DNA from 3 places in the Amycolatopsis sp. NBC_01480 genome. Region 2 is predicted to be linked to each of the others. Evidence: riboswitches for the same ligand, from Rfam matches in the RefSeq annotation. Region 2 holds a riboswitch; each other region holds the start of a gene.
What was found. Region 2 has a riboswitch for S-adenosylmethionine ahead of OG371_RS45915 (aminotransferase class V-fold PLP-dependent enzyme). Riboswitches for the same ligand answer to the same signal wherever they lie in the genome.
Positions count from the first base shown of each region.

Region 1: it holds a riboswitch for S-adenosylmethionine, as region 2 does, so the genes downstream of both, thrC (threonine synthase) here and OG371_RS45915 (aminotransferase class V-fold PLP-dependent enzyme) in region 2, are expected to answer to the same signal.
Region 3: it holds a riboswitch for S-adenosylmethionine, as region 2 does, so the genes downstream of both, OG371_RS09225 (methionine ABC transporter ATP-binding protein) here and OG371_RS45915 (aminotransferase class V-fold PLP-dependent enzyme) in region 2, are expected to answer to the same signal.

Region 1 covers NZ_CP109442.1:326,746-330,694, reverse strand. The annotation lists gene thrC (threonine synthase) at 1-1,134, opposite strand, end outside; SAM riboswitch class I at 1,147-1,281, opposite strand; gene holA (DNA polymerase III subunit delta) at 1,412-2,383, shown strand; gene rpsT (30S ribosomal protein S20) at 2,623-2,883, opposite strand; gene OG371_RS01625 (DMT family transporter) at 3,253-3,949, shown strand, end outside.
Region 2 covers NZ_CP109442.1:9,839,558-9,843,506, reverse strand. The annotation lists gene OG371_RS45920 (potassium/proton antiporter) at 1-1,103, shown strand, start outside; SAM riboswitch class IV at 1,189-1,303, shown strand; gene OG371_RS45915 (aminotransferase class V-fold PLP-dependent enzyme) at 1,344-2,711, shown strand; gene OG371_RS45910 (hypothetical protein) at 2,742-3,392, shown strand; gene lspA (signal peptidase II) at 3,417-3,949, shown strand, end outside.
Region 3 covers NZ_CP109442.1:1,978,934-1,982,882, reverse strand. The annotation lists gene rsmA (16S rRNA (adenine(1518)-N(6)/adenine(1519)-N(6))-dimethyltransferase RsmA) at 1-191, shown strand, start outside; gene OG371_RS09235 (TetR/AcrR family transcriptional regulator) at 204-797, opposite strand; gene OG371_RS09230 (hypothetical protein) at 858-1,100, shown strand; SAM riboswitch class I at 1,290-1,396, shown strand; gene OG371_RS09225 (methionine ABC transporter ATP-binding protein) at 1,594-2,607, shown strand; gene OG371_RS09220 (4-(cytidine 5'-diphospho)-2-C-methyl-D-erythritol kinase) at 2,845-3,801, shown strand; gene OG371_RS09215 (ABC-F family ATP-binding cassette domain-containing protein) at 3,837-3,949, shown strand, end outside.

The sequences.
Region 1 (3,949 bases), 560 kb from region 2:
GTCGAGCTTGCCAGTCTCCACCAGTTTCTTCGCGGTGGCGACGGTGACGCCGCCCGCGGTCTCGGTGAAGATGCCTTCGGTGCGCGCGAGCAGCCGGATGCCCTCCACGACCTCCTCGTCGCTGACGTCCTCGATCGCGCCGCCGGTGCGGTTGACCACGTCGAGCACGTACGGGCCGTCGGCCGGGTTGCCGATCGCCAGCGAGCGGGCGATGGTGTCCGGCTTCACCGGCTGGACCACGTCGTGGCCCGCGCGGAACGCGGCCGAGACGGGGGAGCAGCCGGTGGCCTGGGCGCCGAACACCTTGTACGGGCTGGCTTCCACCAGGCCGAGCTGGCCGAGCTCGCGGAATCCCTTGTCCACCTTGGTCAGCTGCGAGCCCGAGGCGATCGGGACCACGATCTGCTGCGGGATGCGCCAGCCGAGCTGCTCGGCGACCTCGAAGGCGAGCGTTTTCGAGCCCTCGGAGTAGTACGGGCGGACGTTGACGTTCACGAAGGCCCACGAGGCGTGCTCGGCGGCCAGCTCGGTGGCGAGGCGGTTGACGTCGTCGTAGTTGCCGTCCACGGCGATCAGCGCGCCGTCGTACACCGCGGTGGTGAGGATCTTGGCCCGCTCCAACGTCTTCGGGATCAGCACCACCGACTGCCAGCCGGCGCGCGCGGCCGCGGCGGCGACCGCGTTGGCGAGGTTTCCGGTGGACGGACAGGCCAGCACCTCGAAGCCGAACTCGCGGGCGGCGGCCAGCGCGACGGCGACCACGCGGTCCTTGAACGAGTGCGTCGGGTTGCCGGTGTCGTCCTTGACCCACACGCGCTTGAGGCCCAGCGCCTTCGCGAGCCGGTCGGCGCGCACCAGGCGGGTGCCGCCGGGCTCGGTGTTGGGGATCTCCTCGACGTTCGAGGGGACGGGCAGGAGCTTCTTGTAGCGCCAGATGTTGTTCGGCCCGGCTTCGATGTCCTCGCGGCGCACGCGGCCGAAGTCGTAGGCGACCTCGAGCGGTGAGAAGTCCTCGGCGGAGACGAACTCCGGGGCGAGCGGCTGCCGGTGGCCCTCTTCCTTCGACACCAGTTCGACGGCGGGCCCGAGGTCCACGGTCTTGCTGGCGGAGGTCGTTCCGAGGGTAACGGTCATCACGAGGTTCCTTCCTCATCTGCCCCGCCGAAGCGGGCCGGAATTGGCACCGTGGTCGTCAGCTATCCCGCGATCGCGGAATGACAGGCTGTACGCCGGTTGCCGGGGCTTCGTCGGGCCGTATCCCTCTGCCCCTCTGGATGAGCGGTATTCAGTTGTCGGCGCGCTCGCGGGCGCTGCCTCGGCTACACCGTACGACATGGCGATCACCTCGTGCCACGGTGCCCGCCCCGTCACCGGGACGGGCCGGCGGCCGGACGAGTGAGAGGATGGCCGGGTGACCACCGCCCCCGCGCCGCTCCAGCTCGTCATCGGCGAGGAAGAACTGCTCATCGAACGGGCCGTCCGGGCCGCGCTGGACGCCGCGAGGGCGGCCGACCCGACGGCCGATCTGACCCGCAACCGGGTGTCCGAACTCACACCGCCGGTGCTGGCCGAGCTGGTGAGTCCTTCGCTGTTCAGCGAGGGACGGGTGATCGTTTTGGACTCGGCGCAGGACATTTCGCAGGAGCTCGCCGACGCCGTGCTGGCGTACATCGCTTCGCCGGCGGACGGCATCGTCCTGGTCGTCGTGCACAGCGGCGGGGGCCGGAGCAAGGCGGCGAAAGCGCTGCCCGCGGCGTTGAAAAAGGCGGGTGCCGAGATCATCGAGTGCCCGAAGCTGACCAAGCCCGCCGAGCGGGAATCGTTCGTGCGCAACGAAGTGCGCCGCTCCGGCGGGAAGATCGACGCCGCCGGGGTGATGGCGCTGCTCGACACCGTCGGCTCGGACCTGCGCGAGCTGTCCTCCGCGGCGACACAGCTGGTCGCCGACGCCGGGGGCGTCGTGGACGAGCAGGCGGTCCGGCGCTACCACACCGGCCGCGCCGACGTGACCGGCTTCGCGGTGGCGGAGAAGGCCGTTTCGGGCGACCGCGGGGCGGCGCTGGAGTCGTTGCGCTGGGCCATGCAGCTGGGTGTCCCGCACGTCCTGGTGGCCGACGCGCTGGCGGACGCGGTCCGCACCATCGCGCGCGTCTCGGCGGCAGGCCGCGGCAACCCGAACCAGATGGCGGGCGAGCTGGGCATGCCGCCGTGGAAGATCCGCAAGGCGCAGGGCCAGTCCCGCGGCTGGGGCCAGGACGGGCTCGCCACCGCGATGCGCGTGGTGGCCCGCCTGAACGCCGAGGTCAAGGGCGCCGCCGCCGACGCGGACTACGCGCTGGAGCGTGCGGTCACCGAGGTCGTCGCCGCCAAGGGCGAACACTGAGCCAGCTCAGGCGCAGCACACCCCGGCCACGCGAGATGGGCCCGGTGACCCGCATCGACAGGCCCAGGCGAAGCGAGCCCCGAACATGCGAAAAGAATCTGGCGACCAGTGGTCACCGAGGTGACCAGCCGCCAAGGGCGAACACCGAGCCAGCCCACGCGAAGAGCAAGCCCCGAACACGCGGAAGGGGCCCGGCGACCAGTGGTCACCGGGCCCCTTCCGAAGAGAAGAGCCGGAAATCAGAGCGAGTTCACGCGCTTGGCGATCGCGGACTTCTTGTTCGCGGCCTGGTTGGCGTGGATGACGCCCTTGGTGACGGCCTTGTCGAGCTTCTTGGCGGCGTCGCGCTGCGCCTCGACGGCCTTGGCCTTGTCGCCCGAGTCGGCGGCGTCGCGGAACTTGCGGATCGCGGTCTTCACCGAGGACCGGATCGCCAGGTTGCGCTGGCGGGCCTTCTCGTTGGTGGTGATGCGCTTGATCTGGGACTTGATGTTGGCCACGGGGGCGCTCCTGTGTCTCTCGGTGAGGTCGCTGCCGCGTCGAAGTGGCCCCGTGCGCCCGCGAGGGGCGCGGCCGGGTTTCCTCCATGACGGAATGCCGCACGGCAACAGCGGGAAAGCCTAACAGCCCTGCTCCGGACCCCCGCGGCCGCCCCGCGGTGATCGGTTCGGCTACGGTGGGACCTGCTAGTGCCTAGGGTTCCGCCACCGCCCGCGGCCCGCCTCGCGCGGGCCCACCCACAACGAGGGCCGGTGGGACAGGTCCGAGCGGCACCATCGGCGGAGCCGGAAGCCCTGCCGTTCATCTGACGGGACAAAAGCCTGGAGGACCCGGTCTTTCGCGCGCGCGAAAGACCCTTAAGGGGTCCGGTGAACACCACAGCTCTGTCGCTCGTCCTCGTCGCCGCCTTCGTGCACGCGGCGTGGAACCTCGCCGCCAAGCGCGTCACCTTCGGCGGGCCGCGCTTCGTCTGGCTCTACTACACCGTTTCGGCCGTCGCGATGGCCCCGGCAGTCGCCGTCGCGCTCGTCGTCGAGCCGGAACGTCCACAGTGGAGCTGGCTGATCGCCGCCGCCGTGACGGCCGTGATGCACATCGCGTACGGCATCGTGCTGCAGCGCGGTTACGTCGTCGGCGACCTGTCGATCGTCTACCCGCTGGCGCGCGGCACCGGGCCGCTGCTGTCCGTGCTCGCCGCCGTCCTGGTGCTGCACGAGCACCCCGGCGTGTGGGGCCTGATCGGCGCGTTCCTGGTGATCGCCGGCGTGCTGGTGATCAGCATCGGCGGCGGCACGGCGGACCGGGCCGCGCGCCGCGCCGGCGTCTTCTACGGCGTGCTCACCGGCGCCGTCATCGCCGCGTACACGCTCTGGGACGCCCGCTCCGTGACCACGCTGGGCGTCCCGCCGCTGGTCTACTTCGGCGGCGGCGCGATCGGCCAGAGCCTGCTGCTGGCCCCGACGGCCTACCGCGGCCGCGCCGAGGTCGGCCGGCTGTGGCGGGAGCACCGCAAGGAGGTGCTGATCGTCGGGCTGCTGTCGCCGGCGGCGTACCTGCTTGTGCTGT
Region 2 (3,949 bases):
TCGCGTCGACCGACGCCGCGGCGGTGTTCTCGGTGCTGCGCTCGGCCGGGGTGGGCAAGCGGATCGTCGGCACGCTGGAGCTGGAGTCCGGCATCAACGACGCGCCCGCGTACATCGCCGTGGTCGTGCTCGCGTCCGGGGACACAGTGGACTGGTCGTTGCCGCTGTTGGTAATTTACGAGCTGGCCGCAGGTTTGGCCATCGGCCTGCTGTTCGGCTGGCTGGGCGCGATGGCGCTGCGGCGGGCCGCGTTGCCGGCCACCGGCCTGTACCCGCTGGCGACGGTCGCGGTGTGCGTGGTGGCCTACTCGTCCGGGCAGCTGGCGCACGCTTCGGGCCTGCTCGCCACGTACGTCGCCGGGCTGGTGCTGGGCAATTCCAAGCTGCCGCACCGGTCCGACACGCTCTCGTTCGCCGAAGGGCTCGGCTGGCTCGCGCAGATCGGGCTGTTCGTGCTGCTCGGCCTGTTCGCCTCGCCGAGCCGGCTGCTGGAGACGCTGGTGCCCGGCCTGGTCGCGGGCGCGGTGGTGCTGCTGCTCGCGCGGCCGCTGTCGGTGGTGCTCTCGCTGCTGCCGTTCCGGCTGCCCTGGCGGGAACAGGCGTTCCTGTCCTGGGCCGGGCTGCGCGGGGCGGTGCCGATCGTGCTCGCGATGATCCCGCTGTCCGAGGGCGTGCCGGGCGCCGAACAGCTGGTCGACGCGGTGTTCGTGCTGGTCATCGTGCTGACGCTGCTGCAGGGCGCCACGCTCGCCCCGTTCGCCCGGCTGCTGGGCCTGGCCAAGCCGGCCGAGGCCCACGAGATCGAGGTCGACGCCGCGCCGCTGGACGAGCTGGGCGCCGAGCTGCTCCAGGTGCGCATCCAGAAGGGCTCGAAGCTGCACGGCGTGTACATCTCGGAGCTGGGGTTGCCGGTCGGCGCCACGGTGAGCCTGATCGTCCGATCCGGCGCGGGTTTCACGCCGCAGAAAACGAGCCGCTTGCAGGTGGAGGACCAGCTTCTGGTGGTGACCACCGCGAGTGTCCGCGACGCGGTGGAGCGGCGGATCCGCGCCGTGGACCGGGCCGGGCGCCTGGCCCGCTGGCGCGGCGAAGACGGCCGCTGACCGTTCCGCCGGACGTGTGACCGCGGTCTCAGATCGCGGGACGGGGCTGGCTTGCACCCACTCCGTTCGGTTACCTTCGAAAACAGGTCATGAGTGCCAGCGCGAAGCCCCGGCTTGCTGGCCGGCAACCCTCCTACCGCGGTGGGGTGCCCCGGGTGAGGACCAGGCCGGTCGCGTACTGCGGCAGGCAAGCGCGGGCCCCTCGCCGGGGGTCCCCCGGACTGCCGAGGAGGCACCCTCATGACTCTCGCCCTCGATCGCTCCTGCACCACCGAAGCCACCGAAGCCACCGAAGCCGCTGAAACCGTTGCGCCCCAGGCGATCCCGGCTGTCGCCGGGGCGAGCCTGCGGGTGCCGCTGGTGACCGGCGGCGAGATCGGCTACGCGAACCTCGACCACGCCGCCAGCGCGCCCTGCCTGGACGCGGTGCGCACGGCCGTCGACGAGTTCCTGCCCTGGTACGCGAGTGTCCACCGTGGCGCGGGCTTCGCGTCGCAGGTCTCGACGCGGCTGTACGAGCGCACCCGCGACATCCTTCGCCGCTTCGTCGACGCGCGCGGCACCGACACCGTCGTGTTCACGCGCAACACCACGGATTCGTTCAACCTGCTGGCCCGTTCCTTGCCGCAGAACACTTCCGTGGTCGTGTTCGACACCGAGCACCACGCCGCGCTGCTGCCGTGGCGAGGCCGGAACGTCCGCCGCGTCAGCCTCCCGCGCACGCGGCTCGCCGCAGTGTCCGTTGTGGACGAAGCGCTCGCGGACTGCCCGCAGGGCCCGCGGCTGGTGGTGGTGACCGGGGCGTCCAATGTGACCGGTGAGCTGCTCCCGGTGGCCGAGATCGCCGCGGTGGCACGGAAACACGGCGCCCGCATCGCGCTCGACGCGGCCCAGCTCGCGCCGCACCGCCGCATCTCGCTGCGGGAGCTGGACGTGGACTACGTCGCGCTGTCGGGCCACAAGCTGTACGCGCCGTTCGGCGCCGGCGCGCTGATCGGCCGCGCGGACTGGCTGCGCGCCGCCCCGCCGTACCTCGCCGGCGGCGGCGCGACCAAGCTGGTCACCGAGGAGGCCGTGGTCTGGAATTCCGGGCCGGAGCGGCACGAGGCGGGCTCGCCGAACACCGTGGGCGTGTATGCGCTCGGGGTCGCGTGCGAGCAGCTGGCCGCGCAGTGGGACGCCGTCGGCGAGCACGAGGCCGAGCTGCTGGAGCGGCTGCGCAAGGGCCTGGCCGGCATCCCCGGCTGCGCCGAGCTGCGGCTGTTCGACGCGCCGGTCGACCGGGTCGGCACGGTGAGCTTTGTGGTCGACGGCTTCGAGCCCGGCTGGCTCGCCGCGGTGCTTTCGGCCGAGTACGGCATCGGCGTCCGCGACGGCGCCTTCTGCGCGCACGTCGCCACGAAGCGCCTGATCGGCGTGGCCGGCGGCGAAGGGCAGCAGGCCGTGCGCGTCAGCCTCGGCCTCGGCAGCACGGCGGAGCACGTGGACCGCCTGGTGCTTGCTCTCCGTCAGATCGCGGCCCGTGGCGCGCGCTGGCAGTACGAGAAGGTGGACGGCCGCTGGGCGCCCGTCGGGGACCCGCGCGAGCTTCCTCCGTTCTGCTCCTGAGCACCCGGCCGGTCCGCTAGGGTCGGGCCGATGGGGAAGGTGCCGCGGTACGCGTTTCCATTGGCCCTGCTGGGTTTCGCCGAGCTGGCGGTGACCGGCGTGCAGCTTGCCACCGCGCAGAACCGGCCGGTGTCCTACGACGTCGCGGTGGCCGTCAAGGGGGATGCGGGCTTTACCACGCAGCAGCTCGTGGGCGGACCCGGATCGGTGCACGCCTATAGCCAGCCGCCCCTGGTCCCGGCGACGTCCGTGCCCGCGGGATTCGCGCCGTCGAACAGCTGGCTGATCATGCTCGCGCTGGTGGTGGCGGCCGTCCTGGCCGGCTACGCGGTCGCCGCCCCCCGGGCCGGGACGCCCTACCGCACCGGCCGGTTCGTGCTGGTGCTGGTGGGCGGGGTGCTGGCCGTGCCGCTGCTCGACCTGCTCGCGTTCACGCAGTTCGGCCTCCCGTCGGCGATGCGCGGCCCGGCGCTCGCGGCGCTCGGGCTGCTGCTGCTCGCCTGGTACGAACGGAGCGTGTTCGTCGCAGTCGTTTCGGTGCTGTTCGCGGTGCTCGCCGCGGTGCTCATGCCGTCACCCGCCGGGGTCGTGCTGTCGGGCGCGGTGCTGCTGGCGGCGGCGTTCGCGGCGGTCGCCGGGCCCGCGAAGTGGCGTCCGCGGCCTGCCGCCGGGACCGGCTGAGCCCGTAACGTGGACAATGGTCGGGTGAGCACCGAGCCCTCCTCCTCTGAACACGACGTCGCGAAGCCTGCCGAGGCCCCCGAACCGGCTCCGGCCGAGGCCGTGGCGCCGCCGGAACCCGAGGCCGAGCCGGCCGCCGCCCCGCTGCCCAAGCGCCGGGTCGGGCTGGTGTTCGCCGTCGCCGTGGTGATCTGGGTGATCGACCTGGTGACGAAGAACCTGGTCGCGGCGAACCTGGAGGGCAAGGAGCCGGTCCGCATCCTCGGCGGGCTGATCTACCTGCAGGTGATCCGGAACCCGGGCGCCGCGTTCTCCATGGCCACCGGCATGACCTGGGTGCTCGCGCTGGTCGCGGCGGCCGTGGTGGTCGCGATCATCTGGCTGTCGCGGCGGCTGCGCTCGATCGGCTGGGCGATCGGGCTCGGCCTGGTGCTCGCGGGCGCGCTCGGCAACCTGACCGACCGCATCTTCCGCGCCCCCGGCCCGCTGCGCGGCCACGTCGTCGACTTCATCTCGGCGTTCGCCCCGAACGGCGAGGGCTTCGCGATCTTCAACAT
Region 3 (3,949 bases), 2.2 Mb from region 2:
GCAAGACGTTGTTCGATCTCGTGGACGCCGCGTTTTCGCAGCGCCGCAAGACTTTGCGTGCGGCGTTGGCGGGTTGGGCCGGGTCGGCGGACCGTGCGGGTGAGCTGCTGACGGCGGCGGGGATCGACCCGCGTACCCGCGGTGAGCAGTTGGGCGTGCAGGACTTCGCACGGCTCGCGGCACAGGTCTGAACCACGGCGCCGTCAGGCTCCGGCGGTGCCGAACAACCGGTCGAGGTGGTAGTCGAGGGTGGCGATGACCTCGTCGGGCCGGTAGCGGTCGTGCAGGACGTCCAGGCCCAGCCCGGTGATGCCGGAGACGAGCAGGTTCGCCTCGTGCCGGGGGTCCGCGCCGGGCACGAGTGAAGCCGCCGGCAGCAGACCGGTCACCAGGTCCTCGATCGGTGTCCCCTCGCCGAGGAAAACCTTCGCCAGCTCAGGATCGCTGTGCGTGCGGCTGAAATACGCGATGTGCACGCGCAGCGACTGCGCGCGTTCCTCGTCCAGTGGCAGCAGTTCCGTGAGCACCGAGCGCAGTACCGCGCGCGGGCTCTCCTGCGGCAGCTCCGCGATGCGGGCCTGCGCCCGTTGCTCGCCCTGCTCGTGGAGGTAGCGCAGGGCCAGGACGAGCAGGTTGTGCTTCGTCTCGAAGTAGTACTGCACCAGCCGCAGCGAGACGCCGGCCTCGGCGGCGACCTCGCGCATGCTCACCGACTCGAGGCCGCGGGCGGCGGCGATCCGCCAGACCGCTTCGGCGATCTGACGCCGGCGCTGGTCGTGGTCCACCCGCTTGGCCATCGTGCTCCTCGGTTGTATGGTACGAGTGTATCTGATACGTCTGTATCATCAGGAGGGGACATGAACGAGGGCTGGTACCGGCTGTGGGAGGTGGTCGTCGGCGTGGTGGGCGTCCGCGCGGGCGTCGTGCCGATCCTGTCGAAGGCGTTCGGCGAGGGGAAGCCGAGCTGGCTGGCGTTTTCGAACTATCTGGACACGCCCTGGTGCTACGTGGTGGCCGCCGGCGTGATCGTCGTGGCGTTCGCGGTGCTGGCGGTGCTCGACGAGCGGCGTAAAAAAGCGCCGCCGATGAAGGATTCCTGACCGTCCACAGGGGAATCGCCCGGCAGCTCGGGTATCGGGACCCGGCCGGTCGTGTCAAGCGGCCCGACCGGTGAACCGTCCTCACGTTCCGCGATGCAGGACGGAGTGTTCCGGTATCCGGGCGCCACCACTCGTGTGATCTGCACCAACGCGCTTGCGTTCACCCAATGGGATCGGCTTTACTCGGTATGTCCATCCCGAGCGACTGAGAGACCTGGCTCGCCGAAGTCGCAGCAACCACCCTCCGCAGGGCAGGTGCTACCGCCAGGACCGATGGAGGCTGTTTCCGATGAAGAGGGTAGCCCGCCCGCTCCTGCTCACCAAGCGGCGCGTAGTCGACGAAGGTCGCCGCACGGTATGTGCGTGTCGACGCTCCATGGTCATCGCCTGATCTCTCTTCCGCTTTCTTCTTGAGCACCGTCCCTTTCGGACGGTAAATCGGTGACGCCCGGCGCGCCCTCAACGGTGCTGCGCCCCCTGCTTGGAGCCCTTTGTGATCACTGTCGAAAACGTGTCCAAATCCTTTCCCCTCAACGGAAATCCGGTCGCCGCGCTGCGTGACGTGAGCGTCGACGTGCAGGCCGGCTCCCTCTTCGGCGTGGTCGGCCCGGCCGGCTCCGGCAAGTCGACCCTCGCCCGCTGCATCGCGCTGCAGGAGCGCCCCGACCGCGGCGTCGTGCGGCTCGACGGCCTGAACACCGGCACCCTCGACGGCCGCCGGCTGCGTGAGGTCCGCCGCCAGCTCGGTGTCGTCGGCACCAAGCCGGAGCTGCTGGCCGAGCGCACCGTGGCCGGCAACATCGCGACCCCGCTGGAGCAGCTGGGCGTCGACGGCCCGCAGCGCCGCAGCCGCGTCGGCTCGCTGCTCGACCTGGCCGGGCTGACCGCGCGGGCCGCCCAGCACCCGGGTGAGCTGACCGACGGCCAGCTGCGCCGGGTCGCCGTGGCCAAGGCGCTCGCGGCCGGACCGGCCGTGCTGCTCGCCGACGACCCGACCGCGGGCATCGCCCCGGAGGAGGCCGGCGCCGTGCTGGCCGTGCTCGACCGGGCGCGCGCCGAGCTGGGCGTCACGGTGCTGGTGACCACGCAGGACGCGGGCGTCGTCCGCCGGGTCTGCGACGACGTCGCGGTGCTGGAGGAAGGCGCCATCGTCGAGCGCGGCACGGTGCTCGACCTGATCGCGTCGCCGGGCAGCTGGACCGCGCAGGCGGTGCTGCCGGCGATCGAGACGACCCGGGCGCAGGCCGCGAAGTACGACCGCTCGGCCGACGTGGTGCTGATCGGCTTCGCGTCGGTGGGCGCGTTGCTGCCCGAGGCGGCCGGCCGGTTCGACGTCGAGCTCGCCACCATCGGCGGCGGCCTGACCCGCATCGGCGACACCCCGATCGGCCGCTTCCGCCTCGGCGTCCGCGGCGAGCGGGCCGACGCCGCGCTGGCGTGGATCGCCGACCGCGGCGCCCACGTGACCCACACCGCGCGCGGCCCGCAGAGCGTCGTCGCCGCCTGACCCTCTTCCGGCAGTCTCCGTCAAGGCCTCCTTACCCGCGTCGGACGCGGGTAAGGAGGCCTTGACGCCACTTCTGTCCGGGGAACACGGCCACGCGTCCGGAGATTTGGGACGGCTGTCCGGCCGGTCGGGTTGCCGAACGCGACGGCCCGGGTACGGAAGGTCCGGCGGCCGCCCGGCTTTTCTCCTGGTGGCCAGCCGAACGGCCCGGCCACGTAGGCTGGATGGGTGCTCGCAGTGGTTCCTCCCCCAGTCACCGTCCGGGTCCCGGCCAAGGTCAATCTGCACCTGGCGGTCGGCGACCCGCGTGCGGACGGTTTCCATGAGCTGGTCACCGTGTTCCAGGCGCTTTCGCTGACGGACGAGGTCACCGTCGCGGCCACCGACGAGCCCGGGCTCGAGGTCTACGGCGAGGGGGAGGGCACGGTGCCCACCGACGCCACGAACCTCGCCTGGCGCGCGGCGCAGGAGCTGGCCGCGTACGCCGGCCGTCCGGACGAAGATCCGAAGGTGCGCATCGTGCTGCGCAAGGGGATCCCGGTCGCGGGCGGGATGGCGGGCGGCAGCGCGGACGCGGCGGCGACCCTGGTGGGCCTGGCTTCGCTGTGGAAGCTCGACATCACCCGCGACGAGCTGGCCGCGATCGCGGGCAAGCTGGGCAGCGACGTGCCTTTCGCGCTGTACGGCGGCACTGCGCTCGGGACCGGACGCGGCGAGCAGCTCGTGCCGGTGCTCTCGCGGCACACGTTCCACTGGGTGCTCGCGTTCGACCACAAGGGCCTCTCCACGCCGAAGGTGTTCGGCGAACTCGACCGGCTGCGCACGGAGGGCAAACCGCCGCGCATCGGCTCGCACACGCCCGTGGTCGAGGCGCTCGCTTCCGGCGACCCGCGGCAGCTCGCGTTGCTGCTGGGCAACGACCTCCAGGCCGCGGCCGTCTCGCTGCGGCCGGGCCTGCGGCGCACGCTGCGCGCGGGCGTGAACGCGGGCGCGCTGGCCGGCTGCGTTTCCGGCTCGGGCCCGACGTGCGCCTTCCTCTGCGTCGACGCGCAGGCGGCCGTGGAAGTGGCCGCCGAGCTGTCCGGCGCCGGGGTGTGCCGCACGGTGCGGGTCGCGCACGGGCCGGTGCCCGGCGCGCGGGTGGTCGGCGGCGACGACGCGCCGCGCAGCACGCCGCCGCGCGTGCACGCCTGAGCTTTTACTGAACTGTCCACTGTGGAAGGGATCGGATGGCCAACCTGGTCAACCTGGAGTCGGTGAGCAAGTCCTACGGGGTGAAGCCGCTGCTGGACAAGGTTTCCCTCGGCGTCGCCGAAGGACAGCGCATCGGCGTGGTCGGCCT